Regions from separate parts of the Pantoea sp. C2G6 genome, predicted to be linked through region 3. Evidence: riboswitches for the same ligand, from Rfam matches in the RefSeq annotation. Region 3 holds a riboswitch; each other region holds the start of a gene.

Region 1 (7,270 bases), on a different contig from region 3:
AGACAACCGCAGGACCCCGATCTGGGGATGGGGCATAAAGGCCCGCGGCAGAACTTTATCGTTATCGATCGCGGCGACTACTGGCAGTGCGGACTGACCATCCCCAAAGGCGAATTCGAAACGAAAAAAGCGGCCGGGCTGGAGGCTTTCAAAGCGGAAGTGGGGGCGCTGTCACCTTTTGGCGTGGCGCGCATGGCGGAACTCAGCAGCTGGGAGGCGTTCAGTCTGCTGTCGATACGCATCGACCGGCTGGATAAGTGGGCGAAACCCGGCGTCCTCTGCATTGGCGACGCCGCCCATGCCATGTCACCGATTGGTGGCGTGGGGGTGAATCTGGCGATCCAGGACGCGGTGGCCGCGGCGAATATCCTGACCGCTCCGCTTCAGGCCGGGGAGCTGCAACTGCGCGATCTGGAGAAGGTGCAGAAGCGCCGGCAATTTCCTACCGTCGCGACCCAGTATCTGCAAATCAAAATGAGCCGTAACAAGGCCAGACGAAAAACGACCCAGGGCAGTAAAGTTCCTGCGATAATCCGCCGCCTGCCGTTTCTGCGTTTTCTGCTCGGTCGTCTGATTGGTCTGGGCTTCCGTACGGAATCGCCGCAGGTTGTGCGCGTAAAAGATTGACGTAAATGCTTTCGACAGCGATTAAATATCGTGCGACACTGTTTCGCTGTGAAAGTACTGTCAGATTGAGCCGCTATTTATCTGATAATTGGGCGCTAATTGAGCACTATTGAGCTAAATTATTTTTCGGTTTTTGCGCCTGCATAGGAGAGGCTTCAGTGCATAACGAGCAAAATGGCAGTGACGTAAAGCGTCTCAGTGCGATTAAAGCACTTCTGTCGCCAGATGAGACCCGGGATGAAGTGCTGGAGAGGTTTGTCCATCTCGCCAGCCAGGTGTTAGGGATTTCAGGCAGCTTCATTTCGATTGTTGATGACCATAATCAGTACATCAAGGCGGCCCGGAATTTCGATCTTAAACAATCGACCCGTGAGCAGTCACTTTGTCGGCACGTGATTGATGGCGACGGTCATCTGGTGATTTATGACACCCTGCTGGATGCGCGTTTTGTCTCGCACCCTTTTGTGACAGGTGATCCCCACATCCGGTTTTATGCCGGTGTGGCGTTACAGAACCTCGACGGCGCGATGCTGGGTACGTTGTGTGTGACGGATACCCAGCCCCATCCCTTTTCCGAGGATCAGCTCGCGACGCTGAGATCGCTGGCGATGCTGGTCACTTCTTTCCTGGAAGCCTGGAATAACGCCGGTTTTGTTGATGTGATTACGCATCTGCCCAATCGCCCCCGCTTAATCCGCGACATTCAGCAACTGACGCTGATTGCGCCACACAGCCGTTTCCGCCTGATCCTGCTGGACTGCATCGATATTCCCCGCGCCTATGAGCTTTCGCGCGCGGTGGGAATTGCGCCGATGGAGAAGTTGTTAAAACAGATGGCGCAGGATGTGGCGCAGCGGCTGAACCTGCCCGCGGAGGAGACGCTCTATAGCTTCGCGCCGGGTCGGTTCGCCATAATTCAGCCTTATCTGGGCGGCTATACGCCTCACAGCATGATCGACCTGTTCAACGGCATGAAGGCGGATCTGGCCGAAAATATCACCCTGGACCTCGATGTTTTCATCGGCGAAAGTGAATTTGTGCCGGCCCGGATGGATGCCAACGAAACGGTACGCCAGGCGGTCAGCGCGCTGCACAAGGCGATCGATGAAGAGGTTGGCGTGATGTCTTTCGACGAGAGTTACGACACGCGGCGTAACGATGATTTTATGATCATGAATGACCTCGCCCAGGCGCTGAACAAAAATGAAGAGCTTTACCTGGCCTGGCAGCCGAAAGTGTGCCTGAAAACCGGTAAAACCGTCGGGCTGGAGGCGCTGATCCGCTGGAACCATCCCGAGCGGGGCGAGCTTTTTCCCTCAGAGTTCATTCCGCTGGCGGGTAAAACCAACCTGATCTCCGATCTGACCAACTGGGTGATCGATCATGTGGTGGAGCAACTGGCGCGCTGGGATCGGGAGTACAGCCTGATCCCGGTTTCCATCAACGTCAGCGAACGTGATTTCGCAAAAGCGGATTTTGCCAGTCAGCTGGTGGCGAAATTAGAGGCCGCCCGTTTGCCGACCGCTATCCTCGGTATCGAGTGTCTGGAGAATGAGCTGATCACCAAGAGTGACGTGGCGATTAAAGGGCTGGAAGCGCTGAAATCGCACGGCTTTGTCATCTCGCTGGATGATTTCGGCACCGGCTACAGCAATATCAGCTATTTGCAGGATATTCCGCTGGATGTGATTAAGATCGACCGCTCGCTGATCTCCCGGATGGGCGAAGATGACGCCTCCCGGATCATCGTCAGATCGATTATTCAGATGCTGAAAGAGCTGAACTACGTGGTGCTGGCGGAAGGTGTGGAGACAGAAGCGACGCTGGCCTTACTGAAAACCTACGGTTGCGATCAAATCCAGGGCTACTTCTTCTCTAAACCGCTGCCGGCCAGCGACATCGAACACTGGCTCTATCCGAAATCCCGCCTGTAGGCGGTTCTCCGGCCCGCGGCTTTAACGGCGGGCCGGCTTCCTCACTCGCTGTCGACGGCGTAACGCTCGACCGGGGTCACGGTTTTAACCAGTTTATTATCAAACAGAAACTGCTCATACGCCTGATAGCGTGCGCGATCCAGCTTTGCCGGGTCGCGGGCGAACAGCGGCAGTGAGGCACGCCAGGCCTGATGGTTTAACGGCGTGTTCAGCTGCGGATAGGCGCGGGCAAAGGCCTGCCAGTTCGCTTCGGGATGCGCCTGTAGTTCAGCATTTCCCTTCTTCAGCGCCCGCATAAATTTTTTAATCTTTTCTGCGTGGGCCTCATCACGGTTGGCGACGATGATCAGTTCGTCATAGGCCGGCACGCCATAATCTTCCACATTGAACACCACCGGATCTTTGCCCTGCAATTTCATCTCCAGCGCTTCGATATTGCGATAGCCGCCAATCACCGCATCGACTTTACCGGTCAGCAGCGCACTGGTGAGCTGAAAGTTCACGTTGACCAGCTTCACCTGATCGGCTTTAACGCCATCATGGTTCAGCATGGTCGCCAGCGTAGCCTGCTCAATACCACTGACCGAATAGCCGATGTTTTTCCCTTTCAGATCGCCCGGTTTTTTTACTGCCTTATCCAGGGTGATCAGCGTGTTCAGCGGGCTATTGATCAGGGTGCCGACCCGAACCAGCGGCAAGCCCTGATCGGCGAAGAAATGAAGCTGCGGCTGATAGGTAATGGCTAAATCGGCCTGCCCGGCCGCCACCAGACGCGGCGGCAGCGCCGGATCGGAGGGCGGAACAATAGTGACCGCCAGACCTTCCGCCGCAAACGCGCCACTCTGCTGCGCCACCATGATGGGCGCATGGTCGGGATTGATATACCAGTCGAGCACCAGCGTCAGCTTTTCCATCGCCTGAACCTGACTGGCTAAGCTGGCGCTGAAGATCAGGGTAAACAGCGAAATTTTAGTCATGCTTTTTCTCGTAAGTTAAGGGATTACGGGCTTTCAGGGGCCCAGACAATCAGGCGACGGAGCAGGGCGTTGACGATCAGCCACAGCAGCAGCGTCATCAGCACCAGGATAAACAGGGCGGCAAAACAGAGGTCACTTTGCATCCGGGCGTTGGCGTTGAGCATCACGTAGCCGAGTCCTTCAGCCGATCCGACCCACTCGCCAATAATCGCGCCAATCGGCGCCACCGCCGCCGCCATGCGCAGGCCCGACGCCAGCGCCGGCAGCGCGGCCATCAGCCGGACGTGGCGCAGTTGAGCGCGGCGTGATGCGCCCAGCGTGCGCGCCAGATCGAGATAGCCGGGGCTGACGCGGCGCAGGCCGTCAAAAAAGGCGGAAGTGACCGGGAAGAAGATCACCAGCACCGCCATCGCCACTTTGGCGCTCATGCCGAAGCCAAACCACAGCACCAGCAGCGGAGCCAGCGCGAACACCGGAATCGCCTGACTGGTGATGACCAGCGGCATCATCCAGCGTTGCAGCCAGGGCGAAAAGGTCATCCCCAGCGCCAGCAGCGCACCCAGCAGCACGCCAAGCGCCATGCCGCTGAGGATTTCGCTCAGGGTCATCAGGCTGTGGTAGCCGAGATAGCTGGCGTTTTGCCACAGCGCCACGGCCACCGCTGCCGGTGAGGGCAGCAGAAAGGCGGGAATCGAGGTCAGCGTCGCAAGCCACCATAGCGCAATCAGTCCGGCAGAGAGGGTCAGCCCGCGGCGCAGCGCGGTGAATTGATGGCGGTTCATCCGGCCACCCTGGTCAGCTGTTGCAGCAGCGCCGCCTGGCTGCGGAGCAGGCCGATGTCATCGGCTGCGCGCGGCGGCTGACCGGCCAGCGGTGGAGAGGATTCGATGCCCGCTTTGCCAATCACCAGCAGGTGGTGGCTGAGCCGACAGGCTTCCGCTGGGTCATGGGTGATCAGCAGTACGGTGTGACCGGCCAGCACTTCAGCGGCCAGCGTCTGGATGCGGGCGCGGGTCAGGGCGTCCAGCGCCGAGAAGGGCTCATCCATCAGCACGATCGGCTGACGGCTGTAGAGGGTACGGGCCAGCGCGGCGCGCTGCCGCATCCCTCCCGACAGCGTGGCGGGCAGGGCGCTGGCGTAGCGCGCCAGTCCTACCCGCGCCAGCAGATGGTGCGCCCATTCGCGGTCGGCTTTTTCCCCCCGCAGGCGACTGGCGAGGCAGACATTCTGCTCCACGGTCAGCCAGGGATAGAGTAAATCCTGCTGGCTCATCCAGGCGATGCGTCCGGCCAGCGGCAGGCCGTCGCTGCCGCTGATCTCTCCGGCGGTCGGCTCTGCCAGACCGGCAATCACCCGCATCAGGCTGCTTTTACCGACCCCGCTGGCCCCCAGCAACGCGGTAAACGTCCCGCCAGCGATCTCCAGACTGAGCTGGCTGAACAGCTGCTGCTGACCCACCCGCAGCGAGAGCTGGCGAATCGAAATGCCGGGCGGCGCTTCGGCGCAGGCGGGGATCACCGGCTGCTCCCCGTATCCGCGGCGTGACGCAGGCCCATTTGCCAGAAAGCGGACTCCAGCTGCGTGGCGGTGGTGAAGATCGTCGCCAGCCGATCGAAGCGTTGCTCCCCCGCGCACTGCCGGGCCAGGTTTTCAAACAGCGACAGCGAGGCGCGCACCCCGGAGAGATAGCCCTCGTCACCATAATTTTCAATCCAGGCGGCGTAAGGATTGCCGGTGAAGCGGGTATCGGGATGCCGGAGCAGCGTCAGGCCGATTTCCGCGTAACCGGCGACGCACGGCATCAGCGCGGTGAGCAGCTCCAGCGCATCTCCACTGTGGCCGACATCCAGCACGTAGCGGGTGTAGTTAAGGGTTTCCATCGCCTCAGGCTGGCTCACCACGTCCGCTTCATCGATTCCCCACTGCTGGCAGTAGCGGAGGTGCAGCGGCAGTTCGCTGACGATGGCATTAAGTGATGCCGCCGCGCTGCGCAACGCGGCGGGGTCCGAGAGTTTGCTGACCAGCAGGCCATAGGCGCGGGCGAAGTGCAGCAGAAACAGGTAGTCCTGGGTCAGGTAGTGGCGAAAGGCGGCGGCGGGCAGGGTTCCCTGACCGAGCTGCTGCACAAAATCATGGGTGACATAGGCGTGCCAGTGCGCGCCCGCCTGCTGGCGCAGACGGCCATAAAAACCGGTGTCGAAAAGCGGATGTGACATAGGATCTCCATTCATCAGGGAGATCCGGGCATACGGTCTGGAACAGGGAAAATCGCAGGAGATGAAGCAGAGCATGCTGCCGACCCGTCCCTTCGCTGGCATGACCCAGATCAGGTTCAAAGGGTTCGGCTTACGCCATCTCAGCCCATAACAGGACACCCCTCGGAGAGAGCTGTTATACGATAATTACCGCCGGAGTACAACGCCAGCCGCGCGGTTCACTAAAAGGGCTGCATGACGGGCATAACGTGACAACGTCACTCAAGATCCTCGCCGTTGCTGGCGATCACCTTCTTATACCACCAGAACGATTTTTTCCGCGTGCGCGCCAGCGTCCCGTTACCGCGGTCGTCACGGTCCACATAGACAAAGCCGTAACGTTTGCTCATCTCGCCGGTTGACGCCGCCACCAGGTCGATACAGCCCCAGCTGGTGTAGCCCATTACCGGTACGCCGTCAGCGATGGCGTCGCCCATCGCCCGGATATGCTCGCGCAGGTAGCTGATGCGATAGTCGTCATTGATCTCGCCGCTGGCGCTGATCTCATCGTGCGCGCCCAGGCCGTTCTCCACCAGAAACAGCGGCTTCTGGTAGCGGTCATACATCATGTTCATGGTGATGCGCAGCCCCAGCGGATCGATGCCCCAGCCCCATTCGCTGCGTGGCAGATGGGGGTTAGTCAGTGATTTCACCACGTTGGCGGCGCTGCTGTTCTGCTCATTCATCTCCGCAGAGGCGCAGCGTGAGGCGTAATAGCTGAATGAAACAAAATCAACGCTGTTTTTGAGGATCTCCACATCGCCGTCAGCGATCGCCAGGGTGACGCCCTTGTCCCGGAAGAGTCGGGCGGCGTAGCGCGGATAAGCCCCGCGTGCCTGGACATCGATAAAGAACAGGTTTTCGCGATCTTTCTCCAGCGCCGCCCAGACATCTTCCGGTTTGCTCGACCAGGGATAGAAATTGCCGCCTGCCAGCATACAGCCGACCTGATTGGCCGGATTGACCTCATGCGCGATGCGGGTCACCAGCGCGCTGGCCACCAGCTCATGGTGCGCCGCCTGATACTTGACCTGCTCCCGGTTCTCCCCCGGCGCGAACACCAGCCCGGCCCCGGAGAACGGGCTGTGCAGCAGGATATTAATCTCGTTAAAGGTCAGCCAGTATTTCACCAGACCATCAAACGCCTCAAAGCAGCTGCGGGCATAGCGGGCAAAAAAGTCGATCATTTTACGGTTACGCCAGGAGCCATACTCCGTCACCAGATGCATCGGCACATCGAAGTGGCACAGCGTCACCAGCGGCTCGATCTGATATTTGCGGCACTCTTCGAACAGCGCACGATAAAAGGCGATCCCTTCCGGGTTTGGCGTCAGTTCGTCGCCGTTGGGATAGAGCCGGCTCCAGGCAATCGAGGTGCGGAACACGCTGAATCCCATCTCCGCCATCAGGGCAATATCCTGCGGATAGCGGTGATAAAAATCGATAGCGTCATGGCTGGGATAGAACTCCTCCTCA
Region 2 (7,270 bases), on a different contig from region 3:
CCCCAGCTTCGCGGATATTTTCTACGGCAACAGTTTCAATAACCAGCTGCTGCCGGTGAAACTCAGCGAAGAAGAGGTGGATGAGCTGTTCAGACTGGTTGCGGCGCAGCCGGGCATCCGCTTTACGGTCGATCTGGAAGCGCAGACGGTCACCGCGGGCGATAAAGTCTATCCATTTGAGATCGACAGTTTCCGCCGTCACTGCATGATCAACGGCCTCGACAGTATCGGCCTGACGCTGCAACACGAAGCGTCCATTTCACAATATGAACAGAATCAGCCCGCGTTTCTGCGCTGATTGCGGTTACAGGGCGACCTCCGGGTCGCCCTGCTTCTTTATACGTCCCGCACCCGCGCCGACATCAACAGCGCCACCATCGCCAGCCCGAACGCCAGCCAGTAAACCGCCTCATGTCCCAGCCGCTCACTTAACGATCCCTGAATCACCCCGGCCAGGATCATGCCGGTCGAAATAGAGTTGGTGAACATGGTGGTTGCCGCGCCGGGTCGTCCGGGCATCAGATCCTGAAACCACAGCATCCCGATCCCGGCGATAATCCCGACAAACACCGCGTTAAACAGCTGCAACACCATCAGTGAGGTGCGCGAGTTGAACAGCACCAGCCCGAGGTAAAACAGCACCCCCGCCCCTACCGCGATCAGCATCAAGCGGCGTTTACCGATGCGCCGGGCGTAGTGCCCGGCCAGCAGCATCACCGGGATCTCCAGCCCGGCCGCCGTCCCCATCAGCAGACCGGCCAGCTTCTCCGGCAGACCCAGCGTGGCGCTGATATAGAGCGGCATGTCGATGATATACATGGTGTTGCAGGTCCACATCGCCACAGAAGCAAGGAACAGCAAGCGCACATCGCGGTCACGCCAGCCGCTGAGCGGCAGTCCGCCGCTTTGCAGCAACGGCTGCGACCGCGGCACCGACGGCAGGGTAAACCAGACCAGCAGGATGCAGATCAGAAACAGCGCTGCCGCCACCATAAACAGCGTCACGAAACCATAATTGAGTGCCAGCGCGAACGACAGCGGCGGGCCGATCACCCACGCCAGCGACAGCTGCGCCCGCATCACCGAACTGAACATCACCGCTTCACGCGCCGACTGGTCGGCATATTCACGCGCCAGCGCAAACAGCTGTGGCATCGAGACGCTGGCCAGCGCCGAGAGCAGCACGCCCAGCGTAATCAGCGTCAGATAGTGGCGGGTAAAGGCAAACAGCAGCGCATTGATGAGCGCCATCAGGCAGCAGAACAGAATGATATTGCGCCGGTCGCCCACGCTGTCTGAGCGCTTCGCCACCAGCATGCTCACCACAATCCCGGCCACCGCGTTGATGGTGAAAAACAGCCCGACCCAGAAGGGGCGTGCCTGTACCTCACGGGTCAGAAACAGGCTGAGCGTCGGCGCCTGCAATGCGCCCGCCACCCCCAGCATAAAGGAGGCGACCATAAAGGCGAGGTAAACCGGATTGATGCGGCGCTGCCGCGTTAACAGCGATTTCATACCGAAATCCCTTACAGGATGAACAGAGAGGAGAAAAGAAGGGTAGACGATAACGCGCAACATGAAAAAAGCCAGCAGAGATGATCTGCTGGCGGTGTAAATGCACCCTACTCAGAAAAGCATCCCGCTGAACAGCGAAATGCGGGTCGAGCGCCATTCCCTGCGGAATGCCTCCCGCTCTTCCCATAGGCTAAAGTTTGCTCTTAAAATAGGGCAGGAAAAACAGAGCGCTTTTAAGCGGGAGCTCCCCTTTTATGTCCACCTCACGTCTGAAGCAGCAGTTCATCCGCCTGTGGCAGAGCTGCCAGGGGCAGACGCAGGCGATCACGCTCAGTGAACTGGCCGATCGGCTGCACTGCTCGCGCCGCCATATGCGCAATCTGCTCAACCGGATGCAGGCGGCGGGCTGGCTGATCTGGCAGGCAGAGGCGGGCCGCGGCAAGCGTTCGCAGCTCACCTTCTGCTATACCGGGCTGGCTTTGCAGCAGCAGCGGGCGGAAGATCTGCTGGAGCAGGATCGCATCGATCAGCTGGTTCAGCTGGTGGGCGATAAAAATCAGGTCCGGCAGATGATCAGCGCCCATCTGGGCCGCAGCTTCCGTCAGGGCAAGCATATCCTGCGGGTGCTTTACTATCGGCCGCTGCTTAACCTGCTGCCTGGCTCGCCGCTGCGACGCTCGGAAACCCATATCGCCCGGCAGATTTTCAACGGCCTGACCCGGATAAATGAGGAAAACGGGGAAATCGAGCCCGATATTGCCCATCACTGGCAGCAGACCTCTCCGCTGCACTGGCGCTTCTTTCTGCGTCCGGCGATTCGCTTCCATCACGGCCGCGAACTGGAGATGGAGGATGTGATCGCCACGCTGGAACGTCAGCGCTCACAGCCGCTGTTTTCGCATATTGCGCAGATCGACTCCCCCGCGCCCTGGACGCTGGATATTCACTTAAGCCAGCCGGATGAAGGCTTGCCCTGGCTGCTCGGCAGCGTCAGCGCGATGATCCTGCCGCGGGAGTGGCCGACGCTGCGGGATTTCGCCCGCCAGCCGGTGGGCACCGGTCCCTACAGCGTGGTGCGCAATCAGGAGAGCCAGCTAAAGATTGAAGCCTTTGATGACTACTTCGGCTTTCGTGCTCTGATTGATGATGTCTCGATCTGGGTGTTACCCGATATCAGCGATGAGCTGGTCTACGCCGGTGTGCGCTTGCAGGGTGACAACGCCGGTGAGATCCAGGAGGAGAGCCGCCTCGAAGAGGGCTGCTACTATCTGCTGTTCGACCAGCGCTCGGAACAGGGCCGCGACGCGGCAGTGCGCCGCTGGGTCAGCTACCTGTTCAACCCCATCGCCCTGCTCAATCACGCCGGGGTCGGCTATCAGCGCTACTGGTTCCCGGCGTATGGCCTGCTGCCGCGCTGGCATCACCGGCGCGACCTGACACCGGTGGAAAAACCCGCTGGCCTGACCCATCTGACGCTCACCTGGTACAGCCAGCATGTGGAGCATGAAGGCATCGCCAACGCGCTGCGTCCGCTGCTGGCGCAGCACGGCGTCACGCTGGTGACCCGCGAAATCAGCTATGAAAGCTGGTATCAGGGCGAGGCGGCGAGCGACATCTGGCTCGGCAGCGTGAACTTCACCCTGCCACTGACCTGGTCGCTGTTTGCCCAGCTCTACGAAATCCCGCTGCTGCACCATTGTCTGCCGATCGACTGGCATGGCGACGCCGCCCGCTGGCGCGAGAAAACGCTGCCGCTGGCGGAGTGGAGCAAACAGTTGGTGCAGGAGGCGGGTCTGCATCCGCTGTTTCATCACTGGCTATTGCTCGAAGGTCAGCGCAGTATGCGCGGGGTGCGGATGAATACCCTGGGCTGGTTTGATTTTAAATCCGCCTGGTTTGCCCCACCGGCGCTGTGACGCTTTCGCGCGGGCGCTGAAATGACTAGAATGTGACGTTCTCAACGGGGTGCCGCCTGCCAACCGCAAGCAGCTGAGAGAGACCCGTCGAACCTGATTCGGTTAATACCGACGTAGGGATTTGAGAGGCCTCTGTGCTCAGATCCTTTGCGACTCATTTCCTCTTCTCCTTAAGGAACGCAAAGTGTTGAAAAAAGTTCTGCCGCTGCTGCTGTTACTCTCCGCCCCCGTACTGGCGGCTAAATCGGTTCTCACGGTCTACACCTACGACTCCTTCTCCGCTGACTGGGGCCCTGGCCCGGCGGTCAAAAAAGCCTTTGAAGCGCAGTGCAACTGCGAGCTGAAATTTGTCACGCTGGAGGATGGCGTCTCGCTGCTGAACCGCGTTCGCATGGAGGGCAAAAACAGCAAGGCCGATGTGGTGCTGGGGCTGGATAACAATCTGGTGCAGGCGGCGCAGAAAACCGGTCTGTTTGCCGACAGTAAGGTCGATACCTCGAAATTAAACCTGCCCGGCGGCTGGCACAATACCACCTTCGTCCCGTTTGATTATGGCTACTTCGCCTTTGTCTATGACAAAACCCGGCTGAAGAATCCGCCGAAAAGCCTGAAGGAGCTGGTCGACAGCCCGCAGAAGTGGCGAGTGATCTACGAAGATCCGCGCACCAGCACGCCGGGGTTAGGTCTGCTGCTGTGGATGCAGAAAGTCTATGGCGATCAGGCTGCGCAGGCCTGGCAGAAGCTGGCGCAGAAAACCGTGACGGTGACCAAAGGCTGGAGCGAAGCCTATGGTCTGTTCCTCAAGGGCGAGGCCGATCTGGTGCTGAGCTACACCACCTCGCCCGCTTACCACATCATTGAAGAGAAAAAAGAGAACTACGCCGCCGCGCCGTTTGCCGAAGGGCACTATTTACAGGTTGAAGTCGCCGCGCAGTTAGCCAGCAGCAAACAGCCCGCGCTGGCGCAGCAGTTTATGCAGTTTATGGTGTCGCCAGCGTTCCAGCACACCATTCCGACCGGCAACTGGATGTACCCGGTGATCGACACGCCACTGCCTGCGGGCTTCTCCGCGCTGACCGTGCCCGCCACCGCCCTGCAATATTCGCCGGAGGAGGTTGCCAGCCAGCGTTCCGGCTGGATTAGCCAGTGGCAACGCGCCGTCAGCCACTGATGCCACGCTGGCTGATCCCCGGTTCGCTCGCCACGCTGCTGTTAATCAGCGTGGCGCTGCTGGCCTTTGGCGCACTCTGGCAGGCCGCGCCAGCCACCGACTGGCGCAGCCTGTGGCAGGATGCCTATCTGCATCACGTTATCGCCTTCTCGTTCGGTCAGGCCCTGCTTTCGGCGCTGCTGTCGCTGCTGCCCGCGCTACCGCTGGCGCGCGCGCTCTACCGTCGCCGGTTTCCTGGCCGTCAGCTGCTGCTGCGTCTATTTGCCATGACGCTGGTGCTGCCGGTGCTGGTGGCGGTGTTTGGTCTGCTGACCGTCTATGGGCGCGTCGGCTGGCTGGCGCAGCTCTGTCAGCTGGCTGGGATTGATTATCACTTCTCGCCCTATGGCCTGCCGGGCATTCTGCTGGCGCACGTCTTCTTTAACCTGCCGCTGGCGACGCGCCTGATGCTCCAGGCACTGGAGACCATTCCGGCGGAGCAGCGTCAGCTGGCAGCGCAGCTTGATCTGCGCGGCTGGCACCATTTTCGTCTGCTGGAGTGGCCGTGGCTGCGGCGGCAACTGCTGCCGACCGGTGCGCTGATCTTTATGCTCTGTTTCGCCAGCTTCGCCACTGTGCTGTCGCTGGGCGGCGGCCCGCAGGCCACCACCATCGAGCTGGCGATCTTTCAGGCGCTGAGTTATGACTACGATCCTGGCCGTGCCGCACTGCTGGCGCTGATCCAGCTCGGCTGCTGCGTGACGCTGGTGTTGCTCAGCCAGCGCTTCAGCCGGGCGATTCCCGCCGGGACCAGCCAGCTGCATGGCTGGCGCGACCCACAGGATTCGCGCCGGGCGCAGCTGACCGACGCGCTGCTGATCGGGCTGGCGCTGATCCTGCTGCTGCCCCCGCTGGCGGCGGTGATCGTCGATGGTCTGCACGGCGGACTACGCGGCGCGCTGGCGCAGCCCGCACTCTGGCAGGCGACATTGACCTCACTGCGCATCGCCACCGGCGCGGGCCTGTTGTGTGTGGTGCTGAGCCTGATGCTGCTCTGGAGCAGCCGCGAGCTGCGCCTGCGTCAGCGTCCGGCGGCGGCCACCTTTATCGACACCAGCGGCATGCTGATTCTGGCGATGCCGGGCATTGTGCTGGCGACCGGCTTTTTCCTGCTGCTCAACGCCACCGTCGGCCTGCCTGAGTCGGCTGAAGGGCTGGTGACCTTTACCAATGCGCTGATCGCCATCCCCTATGCGCTGAAGGTGCTGGAAAACCCGATGCGTGACGTGGCTGAGCGTTATGGTCAGCTGTGCGACTCACTCGATATTCACGGCTGGAACCGGCTGCGGCTGATTGAACTGCGGGCGCTGAAACGTCCGCTGGCGCAGGCGCTGGCCTTTGCCTGCGTGCTGTCGATTGGCGATTTTGGCGTGGTGGCGCTGTTTGGCAGCGCCGACTTCCGCACCCTGCCGTTCTACCTCTATCAGCAGATTGGTGCCTACCGCGGCGCTGATGGCGCGGTCACCGCCCTGCTGCTGCTGCTGCTCTGTTTACTGCTGTTCACGCTAATGGAAAAATTACCAGGCCGCCATGCTGACACTTGATAACCTTACTTACCTTTATCAGCATCTGCCGATGCGCTTCAGCCTCAATGCCGCGCGCGGCGAGCGCATCGCGATTCTCGGCCCGAGCGGGGCCGGAAAAAGCACCCTGCTGAGCCTGATCGCCGGTTTTCTGCCGGTGAAGCAAGGCACCCTGATGATTGATGGTCAGGATCACACCCACAGCGTTCCGGCCAGACGCCCGGTGTCGATGCTGTTTCAGGAGAACAATCTGTTTCCGCACCTGAGCGTTGAGCAGAACATGGCGCTGGGGCTGCATCCGGGATTGAAACTCAGCGCGCAACAGCGCCAGCAGCTGACAGGGCTGGCCGATCAGGTGGGATTAGGCGATCTGTTATCACGTCTGCCGGGCGAGCTGTCGGGTGGACAGCGGCAGCGCGTGGCGCTGGCGCGCTGCCTGCTGCGAGACCGCCCGGTGCTGCTGCTGGATGAGCCGTTTTCCGCGCTCGATCCGGCGCTGCGCGGAGAGATGCTGCAACGGGTACGGTCGGTGTGTGAAGCGCGCAGCATTACACTGCTGATGGTGTCGCACAGTCTGGAAGATGCCCAGCAGATTGCGCCGCGCAGCGTGGTGATTGTGGATGGCCGGGTCTGCTGGGATGGGGAAACCCGACAGCTGCTGTCGGGCGAAACGCGGGCCGCCGAAGTGCTCGGCATTCCGCGCCGGTCAGTTTAAGCGACAAACACCTGCCACAGCAGATGACGGAAAACCGGCATCATCGGATGGAACTGGATCCCGACAAAAGCGGCGATGGCGATCACCAGCCCCAGCGGGCCTGCCCAGCGTAACCGCTGCGGCGGCAGCCAGGCCGTCGCCCAGTCGCGGCTCTTGCCGCTACGCCACCAGCGCCAGCACAACCAGCCGCCGAGCCAGATCAGCAGCGCGGTCGCCAGTAACAGCCACTTAAAGCTGCCGCCCTGCGCCGCTTTCGGCACATCGATCGCCACCCCGGCCAGAATGCCAGGCAGCAGATAGAGCGGCGGCCATAAAATACAGCCGATAATGTTCGGTGGCAGAAATTTACGCACCGGCAGTTCCAGCATCCCGGCCGCCAGCGGGATCAGTG
Region 3 (7,270 bases):
CGCAGTGCGCTGATTAGACTGACGCTTTCCCATCACGCTGGCCGCTGTCAGCCGTCATATGGATATTGTTGCATGTCGATCGCCTATACCATTACTACCAGCGAACCGGTGAATCAGCAGATTTATCGTTATCTGCGTAAAGACATCGTGACCTGCGCGATTCAGCCGGGATCGCTGCTTTCGGAAAAAGAGGTCTCGGCACGGTTTAACGTTTCACGCCAGCCGGTGCGTGAAGCGTTCATTAAGCTGGCAGAAGCCGGGCTGGTACAGGTCCTGCCGCAGCGCGGCACCTTCGTGCAAAAAATCTCCGCTAAGCGGGTAGCGGATGGCCGTTTTATCCGGGAGGCGGTGGAAGTTTCGGTGGTGCGGCGCGCGGCGCTGGAGATCGCTGAGCCAGCGCTGATGGCGCTGGAACATAATCTGCAACTGCAACGGATGGCCGCTGAACGGCATGACAGCCAGGCCTTTCTCAGCCTGGATGATGAGTTTCATCGCCTGATCGCCGAAAGCATCGACTGTAAGCTGGCGTGGGAAACGGTGGAAAATATCAAAGCGACCATGGACCGGGTACGCTTTCTGACGCTGAGTGAAGTCTCACCGCCGGAAAGCGTCATCGGTCAGCACGAAGAGATCTATGCCGCCCTGAAGCGTCATGACGCGGACGCCGCGGAAGCCGCCATGCGTCGTCATCTTCAGGAGATGATCTTCTCCATCACCCCCATCGCCGAGCGCAACAGCGCCTGGTTTGACGCGCCGTAACCTGTGGCCCGCGTTGCCTTTACGCAACAAGGCGGGCCTGTTCAGCTACCACCACTGATGAAAATGATGCACCGGTCCGATGCCCTTGCCGACCTCCAGTGAATCGGCCTGCAACAGCGCCTGCTGTAGCCAGTTTTTCGCCTGCCCTATCGTGCCGGCCCAGTCAGTATGACGCGGACGCAACGCGGCCAGCGCGGCAGACAGCGTACAGCCGGTTCCGTGGGTGTGCCGGGTATCTACCCGCTGGGTACTAAATCGCTGTTCCCCTGCGGGGGTCAACAGCCAGTCCGGGCTCTCCTGCGCGGTCAGATGGCCGCCCTTCATTAATACGGCCTGACAGCCCAGCGCCAGCAATGCCCGCCCCTGCTCCCGCATTTCTGTTTCATCGGAGGCGATGGCGCAATTGAGCAACGCCGCCGCTTCCGGCAGATTAGGGGTGATCAGCGAGACCTGAGGGAGCAACAGTTCACGTACGCTGGCAATCGCATCCGGTGAGAGCAGCGCGTCACCGCTTTTGGCGACCATGACCGTATCCAGCACCACAAACGGAATATCGGCACGCCTCAGCCGGTGGGCAATCTGCTCCACAATCGCCGTTTCTGACAGCATGCCGATTTTTGCGCTGTCGATGCGCACGTCGTCGAGCACCGAGTCGAGCTGGGCGGCGACAAACTCAGGGGCAATGCGATAAACAGACTGCACGCCGCAGGTGTTCTGCGCCACCAGCGCGGTGATGACGCTGGTGCCATAGGCCCCCAGTGCCGAAAAGGTTTTCAGATCGGCCTGAATGCCCGCGCCGCCGCTGGGATCGGTACCGGCAATGGTCAGCGCATTAATGCGTTTCATGGTTCACCTCCAGCGTCCAGAGCGCATCAAGAAACGCCGTGGCAAAGCTGCCCGGTCCGGCTGAACACGCCGCCGCCACCTCGCCCGCCCGCGCCATCACCTGACAGGCCGTAGCGACATTGAGCAGCCGATCGCCTGACAGACTGCTGAACGCCGCTACCACCGCCGAGAGTGCGCAGCCGGTGCCAACTACCCGCGTCATTAACGGGCTGCCGCCGCCGATCGCCAGCGTCCGCTGCCCGTCAGTGGCGTAGTCCACTTCACCGGTGACAATCACCAGCGTCTGCCAGCGCCGGGCAAGCTGGTGCGCGGCATCCAGCGCCGCATCCGCCTGGTGCAGCGTATCGACACCGCGCCCGCCGCTGGCCTGCTGCGCCAGCGCCATAATCTCTGAGGCATTGCCACGGATCACCGCCGGTTGCTGGCTCAGCAGCTGCTGGCAGAATTCAGTGCGCAGCGCCAGCGCGCCAACCGCCACCGGATCGAGCGTCCAGGGCGTTCCCGCCTGGTTAGCCGCCGTCACGGCCGCCTGCATCGCCTGCTGGCGCTCACGGGTTAAGGTTCCCACATTAATCAGCAACGCATCCGCAAAGCCGCTGAACTGCGCGGCTTCATCGGCATCGATAACCATCGCCGGTGAGGCATTCAGCGCCAGCAGTACGTTGGCGGTAAAGTTCTGGACTACGTCATTGGTCAGGCAGTGCACCAGCGGTGACTGGCGGCGAAAACGGTGCAGAATGGGCGCGAACTGCGCGGCAGAAAGGTGTTGAGACGGATGTGTCATCGTAGCTCCCAACCGGCGAACAAGAAGGCGAATGCGGTCAGGCATCAGACTTCCCTACGCTGGCATTATCCAGATCAGGTAATACGGGTATTTCTCAGCCTTCACGAAGAAGGGCACCCCGAGTCGTGTTACGGTTTGCAGCATAAGGAAGCACCGCGGTGAAAGCAAGCCGCGCCGGGTCACTAAATCGTCAATGCTGAACCCTTCTGTATGATCCCGATCAACGTTTGCCTGGGTAAAAAGAGGCTTAATGCTGCGGGTCACGGAACTACCTCTTTATAGGTATACGCTATTTTTTATCCCGCTGGATAATCATTTCCGCAGCCCCAACGACCACCTCATAATAATTAACCTGCTCGTAATAACATCGTAAAAAAGCATCTTATTTCATGGAGTTAAGAAACTCCTGAAGCGGAACTTCATACTATTCAGGATGTATGATGCGATTTTTAGCGCTTATTCCACACCGCCACCGATGGCGGGACATGACCATCGAACGTCTGGGTGCCATCGCGCCAGATGGCAGGCGTTATCTTTCCACCTATATTTCCGCCCGCTGCGCTGGCTGCGGTGAAATTATCCATCGCGTCTATTATCGCGATATCAGCGACCAGCAGGCGCGGCGCTGGCTGGGGTAATCCCGCTCCGCTGGCTGAGGAACCAGTTAACAGTTAGTTAGCAATTTGTTAGTCTGCTCACTATTCGCTGTCCGATCAGACTCTCTCTATGCCACAGCTGTTAGCCAGCCTGACTCATCAGATTTATCTGTCAGCCCCGCTGTTTATCCTGATCCTGCTAGGATACTGCCTGACGCGCCTCGGAAAATGGCCCGCCAGCATCAGTGAAGGGATGAACCGCTTTGTTTTCAACGTCGCGCTGCCCTGCATGCTGTTCCGGGTGATGAGCACCTTCTCGCAAAGCCCGCCGGTTGATGCGCGCCTGCTGCTGGCTTTCTTCGGCAGTTGTTTACTGGTGTTTATCGTCGGCCGCTGGCTGGCGACGCGCCTGTTCAACCTGGATGGCGTAGCGGCCTCGGTGTTTGCGCTGGGCGGCATCTTTTCCAATAACGTGATGCTGGGGATCCCGGTGGCGACGGTGCTGCTCGGCTCATCCGCCCTGCCCTCGGTCGCGCTGGTGCTGGTGTTCAACAGCCTGATCCTCTGGACGCTGCTGACCGTCTCGGTCGAGTGGGCAAAACAGGGCAGTTTCTCGCTCCAGGGGATAGGCCGTACCTTCGCGGGCGTGCTGAAAAATCCGTTAATCATCGGCATTCTTGGCGGCACGGCCTGGAGCTTTCTGCAACGTCCGCTGCCAGCGCTCGCGGCGGAACCGCTGCGGATGCTGGCCTCGCTGGCCGCGCCCCTGTCGCTGGTGACGCTGGGGATGAGTCTGGCGCACTATCGGGTGCGGGATGGGCTGAAAGAGAGCTACACCCTCTGTCTGCTGAAGCTGGTGCTGCAACCGATGACGGTATGGGCGATCGCCTGGCTGATCGGGTTGCCGCCGCTGGAGAGTAAAGTGGTGGTGCTGCTGGGATCGATGGCAGTGGGGGTCAATGTCTACCTGATGTCACAGAAATTCAATGTGATTACCGGCCCGGCGGCGGCCAGCATGCTTTTCTCTACCCTGTTTGCCGCAGTGACCACGCCACTCTGGATGATGCTGATGACGCTGGCGGGCTATTAAAAAAAAGCCCCCCGACATCGCTGTCGGAGGGCTGTTATCAGGCTTATCGCTGCACTCAGTCAGTGGATTTGGTACGAATCAGATAATCAAAGGCGCTCAGCGAGGCTTTTGCGCCTTCGCCGCTGGCGATGATGATCTGTTTGTACGGCACGGTGGTGCAGTCACCTGCGGCGAAGACGCCTTTCAGGCTGGTTTCGCATTTGGCGTCGATAATGATCTCGCCCATTTTATTGCGCTCGACCGACCCTTCCAGCCACGGGGTGTTAGGCAGCAGGCCGATCTGGACGAAAATACCGGAGAGCGCCAGATGATGGCTGGTCTGGGTGGTCCGATCAAGATAGTCCAGCCCGGTCACTTTGCTGCCGTCGCCTTTCACTTCGGTGGTCTGCGCGTTGAGGATGACATCAACGTTTTTCAGGCTACGCAGCTTATCCTGCAATACCTTGTCAGCGCGCATTTCACTGGCGAACTCCAGCAGGGTGACATGTTCGACGATGCCAGCCAGATCGATAGCCGCTTCCACACCGGAGTTACCGCCGCCGATCACCGCCGTACGCTTGCCTTTAAACAGCGGACCGTCACAGTGCGGGCAGTAGGTAACGCCTTTGGTGCGATACTCTTCTTCACCCGGCACACCCATGTTACGCCAGCGCGCACCGGTCGCCAGGATGATGCTGCGTGATTTCAGCACCGCGCCTGACGCGGTTTCGATGGCGTGCATTCCGCCCTCTTTCGTGGCCGGGATCAGTTTGATCGCGCTCTGGCTCTCAATCACATCAACGCTGTAATCATCGACGTGCGCACGCAGTGCACCTGCCAGTTTTGCCCCTTCGGTCTTCGGCACGGAGATATAGTTTTCAATATCCACGGTGTCGAGCACCTGGCCGCCAAAGCGCTCGCCCAGCAGTCCGGTGCGGATACCTTTACGCGCCGAGTAGATCGCCGCCGCTGCGCCCGCCGGGCCGCTGCCGACAATCAGCACGTCATAGGCGTCACGTTTGTTCAGCTCTTCCGCCGCACGCTTGTCCGCGTTGGTGTCCACTTTGCTGACGATTTCCGCCAGGCTCATGCGGCCCTGACCAAACTCTTTACCGTTAAGGTAAACCGCCGGAACGCCCATTACGTTACGTTCCTGGATCTCGTTCTGGAACAGACCCCCGTCAATCGCGGTGTGGCTGATGCGCGGGTTAAGCACTGCCATCAGGTTCAGCGCCTGAACCACGTCAGGACAGTTATGGCAGGAGAGCGAATAGTAGGTTTCGAAGTGCAGATCGCTGTCCAGCGCCGCAACCTGGTCCAGCAGACTTTGCGCTTCTTTGGAGGGATGCCCACCGGTCTGCAACAGCGCCAGCACCAGTGAGGTAAATTCGTGACCCAGTGGCGAACCGGCAAAACGCGGACCGCTGTTCGAGCCTGGGTTGGTGATCAAAAATGAAGGCTTGCGGACCTGACGATCGTTCTCTTCGCGGAAACTGACCTTGTCAGACAATCCGGCAATATCAACCAACAGTTCACGGATCTCGGTTGATTTTTCGCCTTCATCCAGGGTGGCGATCAACTCAACGGGTTTGGTGAGTTTCTCAAGGTAAGCCTTGAGTTGCGTCTTCAGATTTGTGTCGAGCATAGTGATGTCCTGGTCAAAAAATCGGGTGCCGAAGCACCCGATAGAAGAATGGTCGGTCGAAAGGCCGCAGCGGAATTAGATTTTGCCAACCAGGTCCAGAGACGGAGCCAGCGTTGCGTCACCTTCTTTCCATTTTGCCGGGCAGACTTCACCTGGGTGTGAAGCGACGTACTGAGCCGCTTTCACTTTACGCAGCAGGTCAGAGGCGTCACGGCCAATGCCTTCCGCAGTGATTTCGATCGCCTGGATAACGCCTTCCGGGTCAACGATGAAGGTACCACGGTCAGCCAGACCTTCAGCTTCACGCATGATTTCGAAATTACGGGTCAGCGCGCCAGTCGGGTCGCCGATCATCGCGTATTTGATCTTCGCGATGGTGTCAGATGAACCGTGCCAGGCTTTATGGGTAAAGTGGGTGTCGGTTGAAACGGAGTAGATGTCTACGCCCAGTTTCTGGAACTCTTCATAATGATCCGCCACGTCGCCCAGTTCGGTCGGGCAGACGAAGGTGAAGTCAGCAGGATAGAAGAAGAACACACTCCATTTACCTTCAACGTCTTTCTCGGTTACATCGATGAATTCGCCGTTTTTGAATGCTGCGTTTTTGAACGGCTTAATTTTGGTATTGATAATAGACATCTGTGGCCTCCGTTAAAATATGTGATGCAGGTTACATAATTTTCGGGCCAACATCTAATACGCAGACGTTATCAATCTGATTCACGAAAGCTATCAAACGCTGAAAGCCTCATGCTTTCTGGCCCAGCGGACAGTGTACCGCGATTTACCAGGCCGCTTTACCTTTTTGCGCGGATCGCTGCTAGCTTTGTAAGACCGGATTAAAAGGGAGCTGACCTGTGGAGATTCGTCCGTTTACTGAAGCCGATCGTCCTTTTCTGCGCACGCTGTTTCTGGCGACGCGGCGGCATAACTGGCGCTGGCTGGATGGCAGCGAGTGGCAACTGGAAGATTTTGATAGTGTGATCCTCGGCGAAACCGTGCTGGTGGCCGAATGTGACGGCCAGCGCGTCGGCTTTGCCGGCCTGCTGGAGAACGATAATTTTCTGCACAGTCTCTATGTTGATCCCGACTGGCAGGGACGCGGCGCGGGCAGCGCGTTGCTGGAAGCGGTTCAGGCGCGCTTCACCTCAACCGGGGCGCTGAAGTGCCTGCAAAAGAATAAGGCGGCACAGGCGTTCTATCTGCAACATGGCTGGAAGATGATTTCACAGGGGGAAGGCGAGCATGGCGGCTATGTGCTGATGCACTACCCGCTGGCGTCTGAATACACCAGCGGGTCGGGGCGGGCTTAAAGCGCGCGGAAGGCGATGTCGCCGGGGATCACTTCGCCCTGCCAGTAAAGCTGGGCCGCGACCCGGCCAGCCAGCTGGCGATAGAGCGCGGTAAATTCACTCTCCGGCCGACGGATCACCGTGGGCTGACCCTCATCGAGATCTTCGCGCAGGTCAATGTGCAGCGGCAACTGCGCCAGCAGCTGGGTATGGTAATCCTCCACCAGCCTCTGCGCGCCGCCGGTACCGAAGATCGGCTCATGGAATCCGCACTGGCTG
Region 4 (7,270 bases), on a different contig from region 3:
CCAGGCGGCCAGCAGCGCCGGATATTCGCGGAAGGAGAGAAAGCCCGGAATATAGGGCATGGTGGTATCAATACGCGCGATGCGATGTTCCACCAGCCTTAACGACGGATACTCCAGTACCACCAGCGCCGCGCGCGTGATGGTCCCCTCCTGTTCAAATCCCACATCTGCCCCGCCAATATAGCGGGGCGGTAAAATATCAAAGTCATCCACACGCACCACTTCAGCGGCGCGTTGCAGCTGCTCAGCGCGCAGTGCGGCAATATCCATAATTACTCCTGATGCCAGGGGCGTGATAAACGGTGCACCGCCTCAACAAAGACGCCCGCATGTTCCGGTGGCACATCCTGATGAATACCGTGACCCAGATTAAAGACATGGCCGGTGCCTGCGCCAAAGCGCTCAAGGATACCCGCCACTTCCTGTTCGATACGCGCTGGCGGCGCATAGAGCATTGAGGGGTCCATATTGCCCTGTAGCGCGACTTTATCGCCAACACGACGTCGCGCGTCGTCAATATCGGTGGTCCAGTCAAGACCCAGCGCGTCACAGCCGGTGGCCGCCATCGCTTCCAGCCACTGCCCGCCCCCTTTGGTGAACAGCGTTACCGGCACGCGGCGACCGTCGTTTTCACGCAGCAGGCCGTCGACGATTTTATGCATATAGTGGAGTGAGAACTCTCGGTAATCACGACCGGTCAGCACGCCACCCCAGGTATCAAACACCATAACCGATTGCGCACCGGCGCGGATCTGGGCGTTGAGATAGAGGATGACGCTATCGGCCAGCTTATCCAGCATCGCGTGCAGCGTGGCGGGATCGGCATACATCATCTTCTTAATTTTGGTGAAGGCTTTACTGCTGCCACCTTCCACCATATAGGTCGCCAGCGTCCACGGACTGCCTGAGAAGCCAATCAGCGGCAGATCGCCGTTCAGGTTCTTACGGATGGTACGCACCGCGTTCATCACATAACCCAGCTCCATCTCAGGATCGGGCACCGGTAAACGCTCGACGTCTGCACGGCAGGTCACGGGGTTAGAGAAGCGCGGGCCTTCGCCCGTTTCGAAATAGAGGCCCAGCCCCATCGCATCGGGGATGGTCAGGATGTCACTGAAGAGGATAGCGGCATCCAGCGGATAGCGACGCAGCGGTTGCAGGGTGACTTCACAGGCCAGTTCGGCGTTTTTACACAGCGACATAAAATCACCCGCCTGGGCGCGTGTCGCTTTGTACTCCGGCAAATAGCGCCCGGCTTGTCGCATCATCCACACCGGCGTGACATCTACCGGCTGACGCAGCAGGGCACGCAAATAACGATCGTTCTTCAGTTCACTCATCTCAACACTCTCTCTATGACAGGCGTGTAGTGTAGCACTTTCACACTTCGGCGCGGCACAGGGCGACGGTATCTTCAATCAGGCGGCGCGCCACGGTGCCCGGCGGAGGCAACAGCGGCAGAGCGTCAAAGCGGAACCAGGCGGCGTCCAGCAGCTCTTTGCCATCGTGTTGCAGATCGCCGCTGTCATACTCCGCCATAAAGGCGGTCATCAGCGATTGCGGGAAAGGCCACGGCTGTGAAGTGACATAACGGACATTTTTGACGCGGATGTTGCTCTCTTCCATCACTTCACGGGCGACCGCCTGCTCCAGCGTCTCGCCGACCTCAACAAAGCCCGCCAGCACGGTGTAGACCTTGTTACGATGACGGGCGTGGTTCGCCAGCAGGATTTCGTCACCGCGACGGATAGCGACGATGATGCAGGGCGCAATCTGCGGGTAGTAACGTTCGCGGCAATGGCTGCACAGACAGGCAAATTCATGCTTGCTGTGGTGCATCTCGTGGCCGCAATAGCCGCACCAGCGATGAGAGCGATAAAATTCCGCCAGCTGCACGCCGCGCCCCACCAGCTGAAACAGTCCCGGCTCCTGATCGATCAGCTGGCGTACTGAATAGATATCTTCAGAACGCGGCTCACAAATCAGCCAGACCTTTTCCCCCTGCCACTCACCAATGAGGCGAGCTTTACTGCCCGCTAAACCAAATTTTTCGGCTTTTCCGTGGGGTAAATCACCCTGCGGCAACCAAAGTTTCTGTTCATGGCTGACAATCCACCATCCAGCGTCTACGCTTGAGATTTCGCATTGCATTTATTTCGTCATCCTTAGCGTCAAATCGCACGCTGAAGCCCTGATGTTAAGTGTGTAGATGAACAACTATAACTCACATGGAGTTAGATATGCTTAACCAGTTAGACGTCCTGGCTGAACGCGTAGGTGGCAGCAATGAACTGGTCGATTCGTGGCTTGAAGCCCGTCGTCAGCTGCTGGTGACCTATTACCACCTGGTCGGCCTGAAACCCAATAAAGAAGCCCTGACCCGTCTGGATGAACAGGCGCTGGATAACTTCTGTCACGGCCTGGTGGATTACCTCTCCGCCGGTCACTTCAGCATTTATGAGCGGGTGATCAGTGAGATGAGTGGTGACAGTCCGATGATTGCGGCTGCACAGATCTATCCACCGCTGGAAGCCAACACGGAGCGGCTGATGCAGCTGTATGACGGCCATCTCCAGCAGGCTATCGACGATGAGAACTGCATGACCTTTCAGCAGGCGCTGTCCGAAGTGGGTGAAGTGCTGGAAGCGCGTTTTACGCTGGAAGATAAGCTGATCCAGCTGGCATGGGATAACCAGCTCGCCCCCCCGCCGGTGGCCAATGACAGCCAGATTGCCCGTCCGGCTTAACCGCCCTGCTGGATAATCGGGTTGAGTTTATTTCGCAGCCCTTTTATGCTGAACAGGTTCTGAGGTGAGCAGCCAAAGAACCTTTTTTATTCACGCTATGCTATTAACGTTTTTACGCCTGAAGCTGTTGTGACTCAGAGCCAGGCGTAAAAACAGATTCTTGTCGGAGTGCCCTGCCGGGCTGAGACCGTTCATTCGGGATCCGCGGAACCTGATCAGGTTAGAACCTGCGAAGGGAACAAGAGTAAATCTTCTCAGTGCACCAGCATTCTGATGCCTTCTGTACTGTTACTCCTTCCGAACTCCGGACAAGCAACGTTCCCCTTTAACAGGAAGATTGCTATGTCTGACTCAAAAATGACCCGTCGCGAACAACGTGCCCAGGCGCAGGGATTTATCGATTCTCTGCGAAGCGGCAGTGCATTTCCGCAATCCCGTCGCATCTGGATCCACGGCAGCCGGGACGATATTCGCGTTCCGATGCGGGAGATCACGCTAACCCCGACCCACACTGGCGGCAGCAAAGAACAGCCTCACTATGAGCAAAATGAAGCGGTGCCGGTCTATGACACCGCGGGCGCCTATGGCGATCCCGCGGCAACGATCGATCTCCATCGCGGTCTGGAAAAAGTGCGGGCGCGCTGGATCGCTGAACGTGACGACAGCGAATGGCTGCCGCAAAACAGCTCCGGCTATACCCGGCAGCGGCTGGCCGACGAAGCGCTTGACTCTCTGCGCTTCGATCCGCTGCCCGTACCGCGTCGGGCGCGTGCAGGTCGCTGCGTCACCCAGTTGCACTATGCCCGTCAGGGCGTCATTACCCCGGAGATGGAGTTTATCGCCCTGCGGGAGAATATGGGGCGGGAGCGCATCCGCAGTGAGGTTCTGCTGCAACAGCATCCGGGCCACAGTTTTGGCGCCCATCTGCCGGAGAATATTACGCCCGAGTTCGTCCGTCAGGAGGTCGCAGCCGGTCGCGCCATCATTCCGGCCAATATCAATCATCCTGAATCGGAGCCGATGATTATAGGCCGCAACTTCCTGGTCAAGGTCAACGCCAACATTGGCAATTCGGCGGTGACGTCATCCATTGAGGAGGAGGTAGAAAAGCTGGTCTGGTCGACGCGCTGGGGTGCCGACACGGTGATGGATCTCTCTACCGGCCGCAATATTCATGAAACGCGCGAATGGATTTTGCGCAACAGTCCGGTGCCGATCGGCACGGTGCCAATTTATCAGGCGCTGGAGAAAGTTAACGGCGTGGCCGAGGCGCTGAACTGGGACGTTTTCCGGGACACGCTGCTGGAGCAGGCGGAACAGGGGGTCGATTACTTCACCATCCACGCCGGCGTACTGCTGCGTTATGTCCCGATGACGGCCAGACGACTGACCGGGATTGTCTCACGCGGCGGATCGATCATGGCAAAATGGTGTCTGTCCCATCATCAGGAGAGTTTTCTTTATCAGCATTTCCGTGAAATCTGCGAGATCTGCGCCGCTTATGATGTATCGCTGTCGCTGGGTGACGGCTTACGGCCCGGCTCCATTCAGGATGCGAACGACGAGGCGCAGTTTGCCGAACTGCGCACCCTGGGCGAGCTGACCCGGATTGCCTGGGAGTATGACGTGCAGGTGATGATTGAAGGTCCGGGACACGTGCCGATGCATATGATCCGCCGCAACATGACCGAGCAGCTCGAACAGTGCGCTGAAGCCCCCTTCTATACCCTGGGCCCGCTGACGACCGACATCGCGCCCGGCTATGACCACATTACCTCAGGTATCGGGGCGGCGATGATTGGCTGGTTTGGCTGCGCCATGCTCTGCTACGTCACCCCCAAAGAGCACCTGGGCCTGCCGAATAAAGAGGATGTGAAGCAGGGATTGATCACCTACAAAATTGCGGCCCATGCCGCCGATCTGGCGAAAGGCCATCCCGGCGCGCAGATCCGGGATAACGCGATGTCAAAAGCGCGCTTTGAATTCCGCTGGGAAGATCAGTTTAATCTGGCGCTCGATCCACAGACGGCCCGCGCGATGCATGACGAAACCCTGCCGCAGGAGTCAGGCAAGGTCGCCCACTTCTGTTCGATGTGCGGTCCTAAATTCTGCTCAATGAAAATTTCCCAGGAGGTGCGCGACTTCGCCGCCCGTCAGGAAGCCGTTACGCAGTACGTTGAAGTGGGTATGACACAGATGTCAGATAATTTCCGCAGCCGCGGCGGTGAGCTTTATCACCCCGCCGACACCCTTGAGAAGGAGTAACCATGCCCGCATTCCCCGCTACCGCACCCCGCCTCGGGCTTTATCCGGTGGTTGATAGCCCGGAGTGGATTGAACGTCTGTTAGAGGCTGGCGTTCGCACTCTGCAACTGCGCATCAAAGATCAGCCCGATGAGCGGGCTGAACCGGCCATTGTGCGGGCGATAGCGCTCGGCAGACGCTACGACGCGCGGTTGTTTATTAATGACTACTGGCAGCTGGCGATTAAGCATCAGGCGTATGGTGTGCATCTGGGTCAGGAGGATCTGGATGTCGCCAATCTGGACGCGATTTATCAGGCGGGATTACGCCTGGGGATCTCCACCCACGATGATGCGGAACTGGAGCGGGCGCTGGCTATTCAGCCCTCTTACATCGCACTGGGTCATATTTTTCCCACGCAGACCAAAGAGATGCCTTCCGCTCCGCAGGGCTTAGCAGAACTGAAGCGCCACCTGACACGGCTGACGCATATCCCCACCGTGGCGATTGGCGGCATCACCCTTGCGCGAACGCCGGAGGTGCTGGCAACCGGCGTGGGCAGTATTGCGGTGGTGAGTGCGATTACCCAGGCGGATGACTGGCGTGAAGCAACACGTACCCTGCTGGCGCTGGCCGAACCCGACCGCCAGTAATAGGGTTTTCTGGAACCCCTTCCGCACAGGCCATGCAACAGATGCAAAGCCAGAAATAATCTGGGAAGGCGGCGCGCAGCCCTGACGTCTGGAGCTGGCGCGCCGCGACCGGAAACCTTAACGTGGCCTGCGTCAGGTTAAGGTTATCTGACCAGGGCCAGTTTCCTCCTCTTGCTGGCCCTGCCTTTCCCGATTTAACCGGTGAGAGGCTGACGCAGACGAATCATGCTGGCATGAGAGCATGGCCCGCTCAACGGCCGCCCCCACCTGCGCCAGCGCCTGCTCAGTCTGGTCATTGATCGGCAACGCATAGTTCAGACGCAGACAGTTACGGTATTTACCCGATGCTGAAAACAGCGATCCCACCGCAATCTGAATATTTGATTCAAGCAGTTCGCGATTCAGCCGCACGGCATCAAAGGCTTCGGGCAGCTCTATCCACATCAGAAAGCCGCCCTGCGGACGGGAGACGCAGATGCCACAGGGGAAATAGTGCCGCACCCAGCAGCTGAAGGCCTCATAGTTGCGGTGATAGATTTGCCGCATCCGGCGCAGATGAGGCTGATAATGGCCCTGGCGGATAAATTCTGAGACCGCATGCTGCGGCTGCGTGGCGGTGGAACCGGTGACGATATATTTCATGTGCAGCACGCGGTCGCGATAACGACCCGGCGCAACCCAGCCGACACGCAAACCGGGTGCCAGGGTTTTTGAAAAGGAGCTGCACAGCAGTACCCGGCCATCGAGATCCAGCGCTTTAATGGTGGGGGGACGGGGATACTCCCAGGCTAATTCGCCATAAACATCATCTTCAATGATCGCCGCATCAAAACGCTGTGCCAGCGTCAGCAAGGCCCGTTTGCGCGGTTCCGGCATGATAAAACCCAGCGGGTTGTTACAGTTCGGCACCACCACCACCGCTTTGATCGGCCATTGATCAAAAGCCAGCTCCAGCGCTTCGAGGCTGATACCGGTCACTGCGTCCGTGGGGATCTCAATGGCCCGAATGCCAAAGCCGCGCAGGGTTTGCATAATGCCATGAAACGAGGGTGACTCTACGGCGATAATATCGCCCGGCTCGCACACCGCGCGCACTGAGACAGACAGCGCCTCGTGGCAGCCGGTGGTAATGACGATCTCATCGGCGGTGAGCTGGCAGCCGCTATCAATCGCCAGCCGTGCCACCTGTTGACGCAGCGCCAGCACACCATAGAGGTTGTCATAATTCAGCAGTGCCGTTTCCTGCTTCTGCGCCTGGCGGCTGAAAGCCTTCCACAGCGGCTTCAGCGTCGGCTGGGTCAGATCAGGCATGCCGCTGCCCATCTGCAACACATCATCGGCCTGACGACTGTTGATCAGCGCCAGTACCGCATCCCATTGCGTGACCTCAACCGGCCGCTGCGCCGGGCGCGTCAGTGCCGGTATCGGCGGTGTCGCCTTGCGTGACGCCACGAAATAGCCTGAACGCGACTGCGGGATAATCATCTGCTTCTCTTCCAGCAGATGATAAGCCTGCTGTACCGTACTGATGCTGACGCCATGCTCAGCACTCAGGCTACGCACGGAGGGCAGGCGCTCACCGCTGCGATATAACCCCTGTTCAATACGCTGGGCCAGCAGTGTCGC

Evidence for each region. A riboswitch is a leader RNA that binds a small molecule or an ion and turns the genes downstream of it on or off. The one in region 3 is predicted to bind thiamine pyrophosphate.
Region 1: another riboswitch for thiamine pyrophosphate. It lies ahead of tenA (thiaminase II); the one in region 3 lies ahead of thiM (hydroxyethylthiazole kinase).
Region 2: another riboswitch for thiamine pyrophosphate. It lies ahead of thiB (thiamine ABC transporter substrate binding subunit); the one in region 3 lies ahead of thiM (hydroxyethylthiazole kinase).
Region 4: another riboswitch for thiamine pyrophosphate. It lies ahead of thiC (phosphomethylpyrimidine synthase ThiC); the one in region 3 lies ahead of thiM (hydroxyethylthiazole kinase).

Annotation. Positions count from the first base shown of each region.
Region 1 covers NZ_JBGMNJ010000004.1:272,179-279,448, reverse strand. Annotated here, with positions in the region: gene ACCW71_RS08695 (FAD-dependent oxidoreductase) at 1-627, shown strand, start outside; gene ACCW71_RS08690 (sensor domain-containing phosphodiesterase) at 786-2,561, shown strand; gene ACCW71_RS08685 (ABC transporter substrate-binding protein) at 2,603-3,538, opposite strand; gene ACCW71_RS08680 (ABC transporter permease) at 3,562-4,320, opposite strand; gene ACCW71_RS08675 (ABC transporter ATP-binding protein) at 4,317-5,057, opposite strand; gene tenA (thiaminase II) at 5,054-5,755, opposite strand; TPP riboswitch at 5,826-5,928, opposite strand; gene ACCW71_RS08665 (6-phospho-beta-glucosidase) at 6,013-7,270, opposite strand, start outside.
Region 2 covers NZ_JBGMNJ010000007.1:81,989-89,258, reverse strand. Annotated here, with positions in the region: gene leuD (3-isopropylmalate dehydratase small subunit) at 1-298, shown strand, start outside; gene ACCW71_RS11485 (MFS transporter) at 337-1,515, opposite strand; gene sgrR (HTH-type transcriptional regulator SgrR) at 1,770-3,431, shown strand; TPP riboswitch at 3,467-3,569, shown strand; gene thiB (thiamine ABC transporter substrate binding subunit) at 3,616-4,602, shown strand; gene thiP (thiamine/thiamine pyrophosphate ABC transporter permease ThiP) at 4,578-6,185, shown strand; gene thiQ (thiamine ABC transporter ATP-binding protein ThiQ) at 6,172-6,879, shown strand; gene ACCW71_RS11460 (DedA family protein) at 6,876-7,270, opposite strand, start outside.
Region 3 covers NZ_JBGMNJ010000002.1:224,974-232,243, reverse strand. Annotated here, with positions in the region: gene ACCW71_RS04540 (GntR family transcriptional regulator) at 73-759, shown strand; gene thiD (bifunctional hydroxymethylpyrimidine kinase/phosphomethylpyrimidine kinase) at 805-1,605, opposite strand; gene thiM (hydroxyethylthiazole kinase) at 1,592-2,389, opposite strand; TPP riboswitch at 2,424-2,520, opposite strand; gene ACCW71_RS04525 (hypothetical protein) at 2,830-3,027, shown strand; gene ACCW71_RS04520 (AEC family transporter) at 3,116-4,075, shown strand; gene ahpF (alkyl hydroperoxide reductase subunit F) at 4,131-5,699, opposite strand; gene ahpC (alkyl hydroperoxide reductase subunit C) at 5,775-6,338, opposite strand; gene ACCW71_RS04505 (N-acetyltransferase family protein) at 6,557-7,012, shown strand; gene apbC (iron-sulfur cluster carrier protein ApbC) at 7,009-7,270, opposite strand, start outside.
Region 4 covers NZ_JBGMNJ010000024.1:5,601-12,870, forward strand. Annotated here, with positions in the region: gene nfi (deoxyribonuclease V) at 1-270, opposite strand, end outside; gene hemE (uroporphyrinogen decarboxylase) at 273-1,340, opposite strand; gene nudC (NAD(+) diphosphatase) at 1,381-2,151, opposite strand; gene rsd (sigma D regulator) at 2,241-2,747, shown strand; TPP riboswitch at 2,902-3,002, shown strand; gene thiC (phosphomethylpyrimidine synthase ThiC) at 3,090-5,012, shown strand; gene thiE (thiamine phosphate synthase) at 5,015-5,644, shown strand; gene ACCW71_RS20035 (PLP-dependent aminotransferase family protein) at 5,777-7,270, opposite strand, start outside.